DNA from 2 places in the Cupriavidus sp. SHE genome. Region 2 is predicted to be linked to the other one. Evidence: predicted binding sites of a transcription regulator. Region 2 holds the regulator's gene; the other holds the start of a gene.
What was found. The regulator FliA, encoded in region 2, starts transcription of late flagellar genes. The targets are predictions, from matches to a motif close to CTAAAGTTTNNNNNNNNNNNGCCGNTA.
Positions count from the first base shown of each region.

Region 1 (8,216 bases), on a different contig from region 2:
GATCGGCGCAAGCTCCAGGCCACGTCCGGTCGTCGTCAATGCCTGCTTCGACGGCTTGCCGCTAGTGACATACGATTCCACGCGGCTGGCCATCTCGGTCACTTGCAGTTCCTGCGCGTTGGCGGGGACGTTCGCGGCCAGGGCATCGGCGGCGCCGCGCCAGCGCTTGGTCTGCCCGTTCTCTTTCCAGCTTGCGAACAGGCCCTGGTTGACCACGGCGATGCGGTACGTGCCTGGCTGCGTCAGCGGCACGTCGAACGTGCTGCGGTACTTGCCAGTCGACGCATTCTCGGGCTTTACCGCCGCGCCATCGGGGCCGGTGACCACGAGGTTGTCCAGACGCATCGGCATGTGTTCGAAATAGAACAGGTCGTTGGACACCGCGGCGTCCACGGTCACCCACTGGCTGCCGCCGGACAGCACGGTGGTGGACGGCAGCAACCACTGGCGGTGGGCATGAGCGGCCAACGGCGCTAGCGCAGCAAGCGCGAGGACTGCAACGCGGGTGGAAAGTCGGGTGGAGAAGCGGGCAGGCTTGTTCATCGTCAGGCTCCGGTCAGATCAGTTCAATGCGTTTGCGGTGATTGGCGCGGCTCACGGCTTCAGGTCGACAGATACGCCGCCGAGCTCATGCTCGCCCTTGGCGCTCGCGCTTTGCGCGGCCTTGGGCGGCCATGCGAACGGCACACGCACGAGTTCGCGTCCGCCCACTTCGCGCGCGGCTTCCACCACGAGCTGGTAATCGCCGGCTGGCAGCTTGCCCAGCGGCGCCTTGCCATCGCTGAACGTCAGCGCGTGCTCGCCGGGAGCGCGCGTGGCACCCGATACGCCATCGGCCGGAAGCTGCATGTCGCGGCCGGCCTTGCGCCACCACTGGCGCATGTCCTTGAGCCACTTCGTGCCCTGGCTTTCCTTGTTCTTCGCGTCGTACCAGACCGCCAGCGTCGTCACCGGGCTCTGGTCGGCACGCTCGATCCACATGGATACGTAGGGACGGTGGTACTCGGCCACGTTCAGGCGGGGAATCTCCACCTTGACGTTCATGTCGGCGGCCATGGCGGGTGCCAGCGGCGCTGCGGCAAGGCCGGTGATGGTGACGGTCAGGAGTCGGCGCATGTCGAAACTACCTTTCTCGGTTGCGAATCAATGAATGAACAGGATGGCCAGCAGCAGCGGCACAACGAGCCCCGCGCCCACCAGCGGCCACGTGGCCATGCGGCCCCCGGCATGAAGCTTGAGCAGGAACAGCCCGGTGACGCTGAAGATCAGGCAGGCCAGGGCGAATATGTCGATGAACCAGCTCCATGCATGGCCCGTGTTGCGGCCCTTGTGCAGGTCGTTGAAGTAGGAAATCCAGCCCCGCGATGTCACTTCGTACTGGACCTCGCCGTCTTCGAGCGCAACGCTGAGCCAGGCATCGCCGCCGGGGCGTGGCAGGCCAACGTAGATCTCGTCGGCGGACCATTCGGCCTCGCGTCCTGCCGCCTCGATATCCATCGTCTTTGACAGCCAGTCGGCCAGCACGCGCGGCACCGGTCCCTTCTGGTCTTTCTGGTCCTTCTGGTTTCCCGCCAATGCGTTCGCGGGCGCGGCGCGCTTCAGCGCATCCAGCAGTTCGCGCGGCGCGGTCTCGTGGCGCGTGACGACCGACGGCGAGGCCTCGATCTGCCCCGCGTGATTGAGCGTGAATCCCGTGACGGCGAACATCAGCATCCCGATCAGGCAGATCGCGGAACTGATCCAGTGCCACTGGTGAAGATGCTTGAGCCAGAAGGCGCGGCGCTGCTGGCTGGAAGCTGGCGTGGATTCGGTCATCGGGGGTGTTCTGGGCAAGCGTGCATGGCTGGCGGAGAGGCTGCCGCATCGGCGGCATGGCGAAGACGCCACACTCCCGCGGGAAAAACGAAGGAGATGGTAATGGTTCTCATTTAAAAGAACAACCATCTGAAAGGCTTCGGATCGGGCTCGTTGATTACGGTTCGTTACGCGGCACCCTCAAAGTCCCTAACAACGTGCTGCACAGCAGAAATCAAAGCGGCGCGCGCATCACTATTACCTATCGGTGGTATTTCCCGATCAAGTTTGACGATGACGCCGCCGTTATGGCCGGTCAGAGAGGACGCGCGAAGACAAACCATACAAAGACCCGAAAGCGCCCCAATCAACAACCGATGTGAACGGAGGATAAGGATGTTGCATAACCTGAGCCTGAGAAAGAAGCTCATGCTGCCGCTGGTGCTGAGCTGGATTTGCCTGCTGGCCATCACGCTGTGGAATGCATGGCAAATGCGAGAACTGCGTCAGCAGGATCGAGAACTGACGCTGCAGCAGGTCACGGACACTGCCAACTCGGTCGTGGCCGAGTACGAAGCCATGGCGCGCGCAGGCAAGCTGAGCACCGATGAAGCCCAGAAGCAGGCGCTCGACCGCGTGCGCGTGATGCGTTTTGGCGGCGATGGCTACTTCACCGTGATGAGGTCCGACGCTGTCGTTCTGATGCACGCGATCAAGCCCGAACTCGATGGCAAGAACATGTCGGAGATGAAGGACCCTAACGGCGTCTATCTGTTCCGCGATATCGCGCAGATCGGCAAGACCGCCGGCAAGGGCTTCCTTGAATACGCCTGGCCCAAGCCAGGGGCCGAGGCGCCGCAGCCCAAACTGAGCTATGTGCTGAACTTCAAGCCGTGGGACTGGAACTTCATCGCCGGTTTCTATATGGATGACATCCAGGCCGAGTTCCGCACGTCGCTCTGGAAAGCGCTCGGCTGGCTGCTGGGCGTGGGCGCGCTGATGACCGTGGTGATGGTGCGCGTTTCCGCCAGTCTGCAGAAGCAGCTTGGCGGCGAACCATCGCTGACCTCGGAGATCGCCGCGCGCATCGCCGAAGGTGATCTTGCTTCGCACGTGAACGTGGCGCCGAACGATCGGGAAAGCGTGCTGTTCAACATGCAGCAGATGCAGGGGCGGCTGACGGGTGCCATCGGCCAGATTCGCGGTTCGGCGGATGCGATCGCAGGCGCCGCCAAGCAGATTGCGGCCGGCAATGTCGACCTGTCACGCCGCAGCGAGGAACAGGCCGCATCGCTTGAGCAGACCGCGGCCAGCATGGAAGAGCTGACCGGCACAGTTCGCCAGAGCGCTGACAACGCCCGCCAGGCGGCGCGGCTGGCCGAAGGCGCATCGGAGATCGCTGTACGCGGCGGAGCGATCGTGCACCAGGTGGTGGACACGATGGGCGAGATCAAGGCGGCGTCCAGCAAGGTGGTGGACATCATCGGCGTCATCGAGGGCATTGCATTCCAGACCAATATCCTGGCGCTGAACGCGGCGGTGGAGGCCGCGCGCGCCGGCGAGCAGGGACGCGGCTTTGCGGTAGTGGCCGGCGAGGTGCGCAGCCTGGCCCAGCGTAGCGCCACGGCGGCCAAGGAGATCAAGGGATTGATCGACAACTCGGCGCAGCGTGTCGAGGATGGCTCAGTGCTGGTCGAAGACGCAGGCAAGGCGATGGGAGAAATCGTCGAGGCCGTGAAGCGCGTGACCGACCTGATGGGCGAAATGCGTGCGGCCACCGAAGAACAGACCGGCGGGATCGAGCAGGTCAACCAGGCGGTCTCACAGATGGACCAGATGGCGCAGCAGAATGCGGCGCTGGTGGAAGAAGCAACCGCCGCCGCGGCCTCGCTCGAGGATCAGGCTGATGCACTGCACCGCGCAGTCGGCCAGTTCAGGCTGGCGGGCGCGATTTAGGAATGGCCGTTGGGGGAGCACGCCGCACGCGATTCAGATGCGGGCAGTTCGCTCCTCTCTCCAGCCTCGCGAGAGAGCGGAACACCGATGGAACATGCTGACGACTAAACCCCGCCCGCTTCCTCGTAACAAAAAAACGCCGCCCACGAGGGCGGCGTTTTTGCATCGATTGACGACTCGCTGACAGGTTACTTGCTGTTCGTGTTGTTCATCGCCGAGAACTGCTGGGTCAGGTAGTCCTTGGTGCGGTTCATCTGCGAGACTGCCAGATCCAGCGCCTGGAACTGCTTCTGGACGCGCTTGATATTGGCATCGATGTGCTCCGACATCGAGTCATAGCGCTTGCCGAGATCCTTCACGCTCTGCTCGATACCCTTGGTCGCGGAGGTCAGCGGGCCGTTGGTACCCGTCATGGTATCCACCGCTTCAGACAAGCGGCGCGCGATCCCACCCTTCGTGCCGTCGCCGCCGAACAGCGCGGTCACGTCAGCCAGGTTTCCGGCCAACGCGGCATCCAGCTTCTTGGTGTCCACCGACATCGTGCCGTCCTTCTGCAACGTCACGCCAAGCTGGGCCAGCGTTGTCGCGGCGCCATCGCGCATCCCGGCTTCGGGGGTGTTGAGTACCGAGCGCAGTGTCGACTGGATACCGCGCAGCACGCCGTCACCGGTCAGAGCCGCCTTGGTACCGCTCTTCACGTCGAAGGCTGTCAGCTGCTTGGTGGCCGACTGGAGGTTGTTGTAGGCCGTGGCCAGCCCCTGCACCGCGGCCTTGATGCTGTCGAGATCCTGCGTCAGCGTCATCGACGTGGTGCCCGTCTTCTTGAGCGTCATCGTGACGCCCTGCGCGGCATCGGTCACCACATTGCTGGCGCTGGTGATGGCGATATCGTTGATGGTCAGTTGCGCATTCGTGGCACGCACCACTTCCTTCATGCCGCCGGGTTGCGGGCCGGCCACCGGATCGTATCCGGCAAGCGCCTGCAGTTCCGGTGAGGAACCGGTGATGCGCATGCTCATCGCCTCGCCGGTCTTCTCCGAATTGAGCACCAGACGATAAGGCGTGCCGCTGCCGTCGTTGATGATGCTGGCCTTGACGCCCATATTGGCCTTGTTGATCGCATCACGAATCCCTTGCAGCGTCTGGTTGCTGCTGTCGATCGTCACGGTCTTGGCGGAGTCGGCGGTCGGCGTGAACGTCGGGTTCACGTATGTGCCGTACGTCGGCGATGCCGGGTCGGCGTCGTATCCGCCCGTGACGCCGAACTCGAAGGTCAGCGTGCCAGTGCCGATGATCGCATCCTGCTTGAGCTGGCCAGCGCCCGCCAGGGATTGGGCCTGTGCCAGGCTCTTGACGTTTACGTTGTAGTTGCCGGCAATCGCATTGGCGCCAGTGGCGACGGTCATCACATCGCTGTTACTGACTTGCGCCTTGACGGCGCCGAACGTGTCGAGCTTGGCAAGCGAGTTGGCGGAAGCCTGAAAGGCCGACAACATGCTCTTGATCGTGCCATATCCGGATAGCTTGGCCTGGTAGGCCGTATTCTGGGTCTCCAGCGCCTTCAGCGGCAGGCGTTCCGCCGTCGCCAGCTGATCGAGGAGCGTGCCCAGTTGCATGTTGGAGCCAATGCCGAGGAAATCGAGTGCAGCCATTTTCTTCAGGTCCTTCGCCGTACGTAACTTCGATGTAATTCACCCAGACAGGCAAATGAATGTCTTTACATCCAAGGTTTACGGCGCTCGAAAGTGGCTCTTTAGCGTTTTTCGTACAAAGTTGATACAAAACCGATACACAAAGCGCGGCAAGGCGCCGTATGTGAGTGTTTGCTCACGCCCTATGGCTTGATGAGGAGGGGGACGTCTTCAGACGTCGTCTGTGTGCTGAAGCGCAGCCAGACAGAAGGTGGCGACGGTGTCCGCCATCTGCTCGACGGCCCCGGGGGCCGCCGAAATGGCCCGGAAGCGGTCGTGCGTGGCCGTCAGGGTGGCCAGACCATGCGCGGCCGTCCAGACACAAAACGCCAGTTGTTCATGCGTCAGCGCGCCGGGTTCACGTCCGCCCAGACACGCAACGACGGTTTCTCGCACCCGATCGAACGAACCGGACGAGGCTTCCTGCAGTTCGGGGTATTCGTCACGACGTTCTATCGCCGGGCCGAACATCAGGTGAAAGCGCGCCGGGTACATGTGCGCGAATTCGGCGTAACCGACCAGCAGCGCGCGCAGCTTGTTGGCCGGGGTATCGCGCGGAATCAGGCGTGCGCGGTTGCCCTGGAAGGCGCCCAGTTCCCGGAACGCCTGCGCGGCGATGGCCGCAAGCAGGCCGTTGCGGTCCTGGAAATGGTGTGCCGGCGCGCCCGGCGACACGCCGGCCAGCTTGGCGGCTTCGCGCATGCTCATTGCCGCGATGCCTTGCGTATCGAGCAAGTGGAGTCCCCACGCGATCAGCGAGGCGCGCAGGTCGCCGTGATGCCATTGTCCGGCGGGCTTGGTCGTGCCACCCGCCACCTTGCGCGTGCCACCCTTGCGCCCGCCGTTCTGTTTCGTGCCGCCTTCGTTCATCCCTCTCGCTATCCCGCTATTCCGCTACCCAGTTGCCATGGAAGCCGAACGGCACGCGCTGCGGCAGCTCGACGGTTGCCAGCGGACCGCGCGCGACGTGCCGCGCATCGAACACCAGCAATTCACTGCATTGTGCCGCAGCCCGCCACACCACCGCCAACAGCCAGCCATCGCCCTCGCCACCGGGAGCGCCGCCATGAGCGCCACCACGCGGCGCGAACACCGGCTCGGACGTGATATCGCCCCGCGGCAGCCAGTAGGCGTCGCGCGTGCCGTCCTGCATGTCCAGGTGCATGATGCCGTTGAGCGCACCTTCGCCGTACTCGGGATGCGACGCGGCGAACCATCCGTGCCGATAGCGGAAACCCGAAACGCGGTCGTCGATGCGTGGAAACTCGCCCGCCGTATCGTCGAGCCGTTCGGCGGTGAACCGGCGTATGTCCGACGCAAGATCGAACGTCCAGCGCGTCAGGTACGCCTGCTGCCGGGCGGGATCTCCTGGCGATCCGTCGGCGTGGGGGAACAGGGGAGGTTCGTCGTAGACCATGACGTCCGCCAGAATGCGTTGTCCCCCCTCGCCTTCCTCCCACGCGTTCATCACATGGAACACGTAGCAGGCAGGGCCCTCGAACCACCGCACGTCGTCGGCGCCGCCACCACGCGGCAGGATGCCGATCATGGCGGGCTTCTCTGGCTCCCATGCATAGCCAGGGCCGCCGCGCTCCACGCGCGCAAGGCTGCCGGTCAGCGGCAGCACGGGGATCAACAAATGACCCGGCGTGGCCATGAAGTCGTGGATCATGCTCGGGTACGGCGCCTGCAGACGCGCGTAATGCGTCAGGCGGCCCTGTGCATCGATCGCGCCAACCTGCACGCCGGGCGTGAGCTTGCCGTCGGCGTTGTAGCCGAAGAACAGTAGTTCGCCAGTACGGGGGTCGGTCTTCGGATGCGCGGTGAACGGCCCCTTCAGCGGGCCGTATTCCATATAGCCAAGCGTGTCGATCGCGCGCGGCGTCACAGCAGTGGGCAGGTGCGCTTCCTCGAGCGCCAGCAGCGCGCCGCCGTGCCAGATGATGTTGGTATTGGCCACGCCGCCATCGCTGCCCGACCACTCCGGCGCATCGGGCAACTTGCCCGCGAAGGCGCGGAATAGCGGACGCCCGGCACGATCCTCGTCACGCCACTTGGGCGTGCGCACCCAGCGGTTGCGGTAGGACACGCGCCCATCGTCGATGGCGAACACATGCACCATGCCGTCGCCACCGAACCAGTGCGCCTCGGGCTGCGGAAAGCGCGGGTTCGGGCCGATGCGATACAACGTGCCCTGCAACCCCGCTGGCAACACGCCACGCACGGAGAGATCGCTTGCATCGACTTCCTGCGTGACGGGCGCGAAGTTATCCACCTCACCCACGTCACCCACGTCACCCGCTGCACCTTCCACTTCGGACAAGCTGTCTTCCATGCGCGCCCCCATAACTAAACAGTGAATAGTTTAGGAAGTATCGGTGGCAAGTGCCAAGAGGTCAAGGAAGGATTCGGCGAAGGCCGCCGACCGCACATTCTCTGACTTTGACGAGTGTCAACTCTCTGCCGCGCCTGCCTGGCCTAGACTGACTGGATCACCGCCCGCGAGGCTGCGGGCGGCCTTTCAGGCCAACCAGAAGGAGTCTCGACATGGCAGGCATGCAAGCTGCGGTTTTTCAGGGGCCCGGCAAGATCGTGCTGCAGGAAAAGCCGATCCCGGCCGTCGGCCCCACCGACGCACTGATCCGCATCACCACCACCACGATCTGCGGCACCGATATCCACATTCTCAAAGGCGAGTATCCGGTAGAGCGGGGCCTGACGATCGGTCACGAACCGGTGGGCATCATCGAGAAACTCGGCAGTGGCGTGACCGGT
Region 1 covers NZ_JWMB01000036.1:9,304-17,519, reverse strand. Annotated here, with positions in the region: gene RN01_RS17955 (DUF4198 domain-containing protein) at 1-543, opposite strand, end outside; gene RN01_RS17950 (DUF2271 domain-containing protein) at 595-1,116, opposite strand; gene RN01_RS17945 (PepSY-associated TM helix domain-containing protein) at 1,144-1,815, opposite strand; gene RN01_RS33140 (hypothetical protein) at 1,872-2,177, shown strand; gene RN01_RS17940 (methyl-accepting chemotaxis protein) at 2,191-3,750, shown strand; gene fliD (flagellar filament capping protein FliD) at 3,939-5,402, opposite strand; gene RN01_RS17930 (TetR/AcrR family transcriptional regulator) at 5,613-6,311, opposite strand; gene RN01_RS17925 (carotenoid oxygenase family protein) at 6,328-7,776, opposite strand; gene RN01_RS17920 (NAD(P)-dependent alcohol dehydrogenase) at 7,989-8,216, shown strand, end outside.
Region 1: a site for FliA is predicted at 5,481-5,507, ahead of fliD (flagellar filament capping protein FliD). Genes of this name have one in related genera too.

Region 2 (8,216 bases):
ACACCACTGGCGCGCACTACCTGAATGCCGACACCACCGCATTCATGCAGGTGCTGACCAGCGACCTGTTTCGGCGCTTTCCGACGCTGAAATTCGTGATTCCGCACGGCGGCGGCGCGGTGCCCTACCACTGGGGCCGGTTCCGTGGGCTGGCGCAGGAGATGAAGCTGCCGCCGCTTAGCGAACACCTGCTCAATAACGTCTTCTTCGATACATGCGTCTATCACCAGCCCGGCATCGACCTGCTGACGCGCGTGATACCGGTCAATAACGTGCTGTTCGCCTCGGAGATGATCGGCGCGGTACGTGGCATCGACCCCGAGACCGGCCACTACTACGACGATACGCGGCGCTACATCGATCAGGCCGCGCTCTCGGACGAGGAACGTCACCAGATTTACGAGGGCAACGCGCGGCGCGTCTACAGCCGACTTGACGCGCGACTCAAGGCACGTGGCCACTAGGCACGCAGCCGCCAGGCAGCGCCATCGAAGCCAGGCATCAACGTTGTTCCAGAAAAATATCTAACGGAGGAGAAGAAGATGAAACTGCGCCACCTGGCGCTGGCGGCCGCGCTCGGCCTGCCCGCCATCGCCAACGCCCAATCCGTGACGCTCTACGGCGTCATCGACACCGGCATCGAGTACCTCAACCACGTCGGCACCGCCAGCAACTCCGTCGTCAAGATGGCCAACCTCAGCGGCACCGTACCCTCCCGCTGGGGCCTGCGCGGCACCGAGGACCTCGGCAGCGGCATGAAGGCCAACTTCGTGCTCGAATCCGGATTCGCCCCCGACAGCGGCGTCTCCAACCAGGGCGGCCGCCTCTTCGGCCGCCAGGCATGGGTCGGCCTCTCCGGCAACTGGGGCCAGGTCAGCCTCGGCCGCCAGTACACCATGCTGTTCTGGGCCACGCTCGACTCCGACATCCTCGGCCCCAACGCCTACGGCTCGAGCTCGCTCGACAACTACCTGCCCAACGCCCGCGCCGACAACGCCATCGCCTACAAGGGCAAGTTCGGCGGCTTCACCATTGGCGCTACCTACAGCTTCGGGCGCGACACCGTCAACGCCGGTCCCAGCCCGTCCGGCACCAACTGCGGCGGCGAGAACCCCGCCGACAAGACCGCCTGCCGCGAATGGTCGGCCATGCTCGGTTATGAAACCAACTGGTGGGGCATTCTGGGCGCCTATGACTCGCAGCGCGGCGGGCCCGGCGCATTCGGCGGCCTGACTTCGAGTTCGCTCAAGGATGATCGCGCCACCCTCGGTGGCTACATGCTCGTGGACCGCGCCAAGATCGGCGCCGGCTGGATCGGGCGTCGCAACGGTGCCATCGCCACGCCGCGCAGCGACATGTTCTATGCCGGTGTCGCCTACGACATCACTCCTGCGGTGACGCTCTCCGGCGAGGCGTTCTACCTCAAGTACCACAACAGCGCCGACAAGGCGTGGCTGGGCGCGTTACGTGCCAGCTACGCCTTCTCCAAGCGCACGTCCATCTACACCACGCTTGGCTATATCGACAACGGCGGCAAGCTGGCGCTGTCCGTGGACAGCGCTTCCACCGGCGCATCGCCCGCGCCTGGCGGCTCGCAGTTCGGCGCAATGCTTGGCATGAAGCACGTCTTCTGACGGCACTTCATTCGTCGGCTTGAGACTGGGCTCCACCTGCCCGCTTCTGGTCATGACTGGCTGGGAGCGGGCTTTTTTACGACTGCAGTCCTGTGCCGAGCGACCCGTAGTGCCAGTGACGTGCAGATAGGTGCAGATACGTGCTGATTGAACCCGTCCAAGGGCCGTTTCATTGCTGCGCCGGGCCCGGCGCGCTATCGGTAGCTCACCGTCACCTCGTTACTGCGGCCTTGCAGGGTGGGAGACAGCCCCCCACGGCCAGCAACCCGGTAGGCAAACACGAACCCGCCAGTCGCATCGTCGCCCGCGAATGCATCGGTCTTCCCCTGCGCGCCAGACAGCAGCACGCAGCGTCGCGCGTTACACAGGTATGCTTCCAGATCGATCGGCGGGGTGCTGACGAAGCTGTAGCGCCAGCGTACCGATGTAACGATGCCGCTTGCCTGAGGCATCGTGCCGGGAGGCAACACCGGCGACGACATCGTGCGCTGGCCGCGACTGGCAATCAGCGGTCCCTGCGCGGAGCTGGTCCAGGCATAGCGCGACCCACTGAGCTCGTAGGTGGCGCGCACGTATGTCTGCGCGTCGACCCATGTGGGGGCCAGACAAAGACACAACGCGAACGCCAGAAGATGACGCATCACAACATGCCGCGAAGCTGGTTGCGCAGCCGCGTAATGGCCTGGCTGCGGATCTGGCAGACGCGCGATTCGGTCACTTCCAGCACGGCCCCGATCTCGCGCAGGTTCAACTCCTGGTCGTAGCAAAGCGAGAGCACCAGCTTCTCGCGCTCGGGCAGCTTCTCGATGGCACGGATCAGCGCGTCACGCATTCCGGATTCCATCAGCACCGTGAGCGGATTCGCTTCGTCGGTCACCCCAAGGTGCCGATCCAGGAAGTCTTCCTCCCCGGAGCGTTCGAAGTCCTCATAGTGCAGCAACTGGCAGCCATGGACTTCGTTGAGCAGTTCCTGATACTCCTCCAGCCCCATTTCGAGTTCCTTCGCCACTTCGGAGTCGATGGGGCTCCGGCCGAGTTTCTGCTCGAGCTGGCGCTGCGTGCGTTCGATCTTGCGTGTGAACTGGCGCAGACTGCGCGATTGCCAATCGTTGGCGCGCACCTCGTCGAGCATGGCGCCGCGAATGCGCTGGCTCGCATAGGTCTCGAATCGCGCGCCATGGTTGTCCTCGTAGCGCTTGGCGGCGTCGAGCAGGCCGATCATGCCGGCCTGGATCAGGTCGTCGATCTGCACGCTGGCCGGCAGCTTCGCCGCCAGCTGCAACGCGATGCGTCGCACCAGCGGCGCGTGCGACTTGACCACGTCTGCCTGTTCGAGCTTTCCCTGAATCGTGTACATGGTGGAACTCTCGGTAAATGCTTTCTATCGGTGCCAGCGCCGCGCAAGCATGGCCGCGGCTGACTGTCTGGCTCGGTGTCCGGTCTTGTCGACTTCTTGTTCTGGCTTCATGCGGGAACGGCCACAGCCGCTCCCTGGGGCGTTGTTTCGTGTCGCAACGGCCATGCGCCGATACCGCTGGCGATGTGGCGCAGCGCGCTGGTGGATGCCGCTGCGGGATACGCCTCCACCACGCAACGGCCAAGCTGCAATGCGCGGGCCACCAGCGGGTCGATCGGCAGGTATCCGGTCAGACCAGCCTCGACGCCGAGGTACTGGCTCGCGGTACGGGCAAGATTGCGTGCCAGCGCGGCAACGGTCGCTTCGGCGGCCGCCATATTGACGACCAGATGGAAGCGGCGGCATGCGTATTCGTGATGCAGACGCTTGATGCGCGCGTAGGCCGCGGTAATCGACGTTGCCTCCGGGCGCATGACGATCACCACGTTGTGGGCGGTTGCCGCCAGAGGCGACAGCGCGCCGGTTGCATCCGTGCGCGCGTCGATCAGCACCGACCGCATGTCGGGAATCAGATCGGATAGCGCGCGGTCCATGTTCCCGGCGTCGACTTGGATATCACCTGCCGGCAGCACCGCGATGCCACTGGCAGGGCGCGTGCCAATCGCGGCGGCCGCGGTCACCCGGCCGGCCAGCGCATCGGCGAGCGTTGCGACAGGCGCGGCGCCCGACAGACGCGTGGCACGCACGCCATGGCGATCCTCGTCGACGAGCAGAACACGTTCGCCCTGCATGGCCAGCGCATTGGCCAGACCCAGTGTCACCGTGGTGGCGCCCGCCCCCGCATCGGCGGCAACCACCGCGATGCGCCGGGTGACGCGCGGCGCCAGCAGACGGCGCAGGCTTTCTGCCTGATCGGAACCCATGACGTTCAAGGCTTACTCCCCCGCGACTGCCAACTGCGGCAGTCCGACTGTCGCCTGCATTGCCGCGTCGGCAGTGATATCACCGACGAGCGCAGGCGAGGCGGCACGTCCCGGATAGTTCTCCAGCACATCCAGCAGCGCCAGCAGGCGACCCATGCCCTCGTTGAGCACGGAGCCTGGCACCGGCACATTCGCACGCGTCGCGGCACGGCCGGCCAGGCGTGACAGGAACGCCGGCGCGGTTGCGGTGGGGGTGTGCTGCAGGCGCAGCGTGGTCAGCCCGAGCTGGAGCGACACCATGCTGGTCCCCTGACTGTCCGACGCATCGCTGTCCTGCGCGAAGTGTTCGGCGGCATGACGCAGCGTGCGGAACTGCTCGTCCGCGGCGTTCGCCCATTGCATCCAGCGTGCGACCTGCGCGGCGTCATCGGTCAGCGCCACGTCGCACAGCACGTACTCGACCGCCAGCGTTTCGCCGGTACCACGATCCGCCATGCGGGAGACAACGAGGCACGCTTCGGTGCCGGTCTCGGCCGTGTTATCGCGAGCGCGTCCAACCGCACGAACCGTCCCTTCCGGAATCCGCACTGCACAGTGACCAACCCAGTGCACAGCACCGCGGTCGCGCCAGGTCGTGTCGCCAATCGCATGAAACGTCAGCGTGTCGGCGATCGCATCGAGCTTGCTGGCCGCGCCACCCGTGATCACACGCGCGGTTTTACGCGTACCCGCCACCCAGCGCTCGCCGAGCTGATGCCAGCGCGCGATGACGGCGGCCGATGGCACCGATGCATTCAGGTTGACGACGGTACGTGCCGCCGACAGCGTGGCGCGCACGGTCTCGGCTTCGGCATCGGCGTCCGCTTCTGACATCGACTGCCGCGTACGGCCAACCGGCGCGGTGGTACCGGCCAGCGGCATCCCGTCCCGATCGGCAAGCCACAGGGTGCATTGCATCAACTGCGGCGCGCGACGACCTTGCACCGGCTGGGTGAAATTCTGCGATACGGCGAGCACATAGCGCTCGCAGGCCCGGCTGGCGTCGCGGCAAATCGCCATGCGTGCCTGCTGGCCCATCTGGCGCAATCCCACGGCACCGGCGCCGCGCTGTTGCCAGAGCTGGCGCGCGACATCGAAGCCGTAGCCCGCGGCGTTCAACTCTTCCACGCACGTGCCCACGGCATTAGCGCTATCAGTCAACGAACGCAGCATGTCATCGGCGCCATTGCGCTCGGCCGGGCGCGGCGTTGCGGCGTCCGCTGCAGCGGCATGGCGGCGTGCCATGTCGGCGTCATTGAACAGCGAGCCACGACGCGGCGTCATGAACGCGCGTTCCACCAGTGTGCTGGCCTGCGCGAGTTCCAGATGTTCCGGCACGCGCTGGCCAGTGGAAGCATAGAAAACCGGCAGGCGATGGCGGATCACCACATCGAGCACGGAGCCGAGATGCGTCGCTTCATCGAGCTTGCTGATAATGCACCCGTCGATGCCACCAGCGTCACCGGCAGCGTCGTGGCGATAGGCGTGCACGACTTCATTGAGCGTATCGCCATGCGCGGCGCCGTTGAGCAGCAGCACGCGCTGCATCGGCGCCTGCACGCCCGCCAGCATCGCGATCTGGTCGGACAGGCTGCGATCGCGCTGGCTCATGCCAACGGTGTCGATGATGACCAGATGCTTGTCCTTCATCGCCGATAGCGCGAAACGCAGGTCCGCGGCGTCTTTCACCGCATGCACGGGCACGCCCAGAATGTCGCCGTAGATGCGAAGCTGCTCGTGCGCGCCGATCCGGAAGCGGTCGGTCGTCAGCAAGGCCAGGCGATCGGCGCCGTGGCGCAGCACGTAGCGTGCGGCCAGCTTGGCCGTGGTGGTGGTCTTGCCCACGCCGGTGGGTCCGATCAGCGCCAGCACGCCGCCCTGATCGAACAGTGCGTCCTCGTTGGACAGCACAGGCACCTTCTTCGCGATTTCCTGCCGAATCCACGACATGGCGGCCGGACGATCGGTACCCACTGGCAGACGGGAGATCAACGTACGTGACAACTGGCCAGAGAAGCCCGCGTTCACCATCCACTCGAACAGCGACTCGCGCAGCGGATCGCCCACGGCCACATTGCCGGCGCCGCTGGACAGGCCCGCAAACTGGCGCTCGAGCATCGAACGCATCGACGCAAGCTCGCCACGCAGATCACCGATGACGCCGTCGTCCGCCCGGGTCGCCTGCCCGTCGACGGCATTGGCTGCTGCGATGGCGATCGGGCCGATCTGCACCGGGGCGGTCTCAAGGATCTGGGATCCGGCCGGCGTGGGCGACACATAGGGCTGCGCGTTGGCGTTCACCGCACCGAGATCGGTGTCGCGCATCGCGACGATTTCCACGCCACCATCGATGGTCCGGTTCGACAACACCACGGCATCCGGGCCCATCGCCTCGCGCACCTTGCGCATCGCTTCGCGGCCGTTGGCCGCCACAAACTTTGCCACGCTCATGTTCAGTCCTTACGCTGCGCCGCCGATCATGGCGGTGATGCGGATATTGCGGTTGTCCGGTACTTCGGCATGCGACAACACCTTCAACTGCGGCAGGGTGCGGCGCAGGAAGCGCGCCATCAGCGGCCGCAGCGGCGACGGCACCAGCAGGACCGGATCGAGACCCAGTTGCTCCTGGCGCACCACCGCGCCCTGCGCCTGCTGCAGCACCGCATCGGCCAGGCCCGGCTCGATGCCGCCGCCATTGGCCAGCGCCTGCGACAGCACGCGCTCCAGGCCGGCATCGAGGCCGATGACCTGCAGGTCGGCGTTGTTGGGGAAAAGCTGCTGCGTGATCGCGCGGCCCAGCGCCACGCGCACGAGCGTGGTCAACTCGGCCGGATCGCTGACCTTCGGCGCGTGTTCGGCGATGACATCGAGAATCGTGCGCATGTCGCGGATCGCCACACCTTCGTCCAGCAGGCTCTGCAGCACCTTCTGCAGGCCAGTCAGCGTGATCGTCTTCGGCACCAGGTCCTCGGTAAGCTTGGGCGATTCCTTGGCGATGCGGTCCAGCAGCGACTGCACTTCCTGGCGACCCAGCAGCTCGGATGCGTGCATCTGGATCAGGTGGTTCAGGTGGGTGGCCACCACGGTGCTGGCGTCGACCACGGTGTAGCCATACGCCTGCGCCTGCTCCTTGAGGGCAGCGTCGATCCAAACGGCCGGCAGGCCGAAGGCCGGGTCGCGCGTGGCCGCGCCGGGCAGCGTGCCGGTGACCTGGCCCGGGTTGATCGCCATCCACTGGCCCGGGTTGGCTTCGCCACTGCCGACCTCTACGCCCTTGAGCGTGATGCGATAGGCGGTCGGCTTCAGTTCCAGGTTGTCGCGGATATGGACCACCGGCACCAGAAAGCCGATGTCCTGCGCGATCTTCTTGCGGATGCTCTTGATGCGGCCCAGCAACTCGCCGTTCTGGGCGCGATCCACCAGCGTGATCAGGCAATAGCCCACCTCCATGCCAAGCGGATCGACCATCGTGACGTCTTCCCACGACGCTTCGGCGGCCTCGGCCGGCGCGGCTGGCGCGCGCGCCTCGTTCGACTTCGTTTCTTCTGCCGTGGCCTCGCGGCGCATCATGTGCCGACCGAGCCAGATCAGTCCGGCAGCCAGCAGCAAGAACGCGAAATGCGGCATTCCCGGGATGATGCCCATCATGCCGATAATGGCGGCCGTGATGAACAACACGCGCGGATTCGAGAAGAGCTGGCCGGTCAGTTGCTGGCCGACGTCCTGCTCGTTCGACACCCGCGAGACGATGACACCGGCGGCCGTGGAGATCACCAGTGCCGGAATCTGCGCCACGAGGCCGTCGCCAATCGTCAGCAGTGTGTAGTTGTGCACCGCCGTGCCAAAGTCCAGGTCGTGCTGCACCATGCCTACGACCATGCCGGCCACGACGTTGATGAACATGACCAGCAGGCCCGCGATGGCATCGCCACGCACGAACTTCGACGCACCATCCATCGCGCCGTAGAAATCGGACTCCTGCGCCACCTCGGCACGACGCTTGCGCGCGCCCTCTTCATTGATCAGGCCGGCGTTCAGGTCCGCGTCGATCGCCATCTGCTTGCCCGGCATCGCGTCCAGCATGAAGCGCGCGCCCACCTCGGCGATACGGCCCGCGCCCTTGGTGATCACCATGAAGTTGATCACCACGAGGATCGCGAACACCACGATACCGACCGCGAAGTTGCCGCCCACCAGGAAGTGGCCGAAGGCTTCGATCACCTTGCCGGCGGCGTCCGGGCCGGTATGCCCTTCCAGCAGCAC
Region 2 covers NZ_JWMB01000023.1:61,001-69,216, forward strand. Annotated here, with positions in the region: gene RN01_RS13140 (amidohydrolase family protein) at 1-464, shown strand, start outside; gene RN01_RS13145 (porin) at 543-1,634, shown strand; gene RN01_RS13150 (flagellar protein FlhE) at 1,829-2,275, opposite strand; gene RN01_RS13155 (RNA polymerase sigma factor FliA) at 2,275-2,991, opposite strand; gene RN01_RS13160 (AAA family ATPase) at 3,099-3,914, opposite strand; gene flhF (flagellar biosynthesis protein FlhF) at 3,927-6,404, opposite strand; gene flhA (flagellar biosynthesis protein FlhA) at 6,414-8,216, opposite strand, start outside.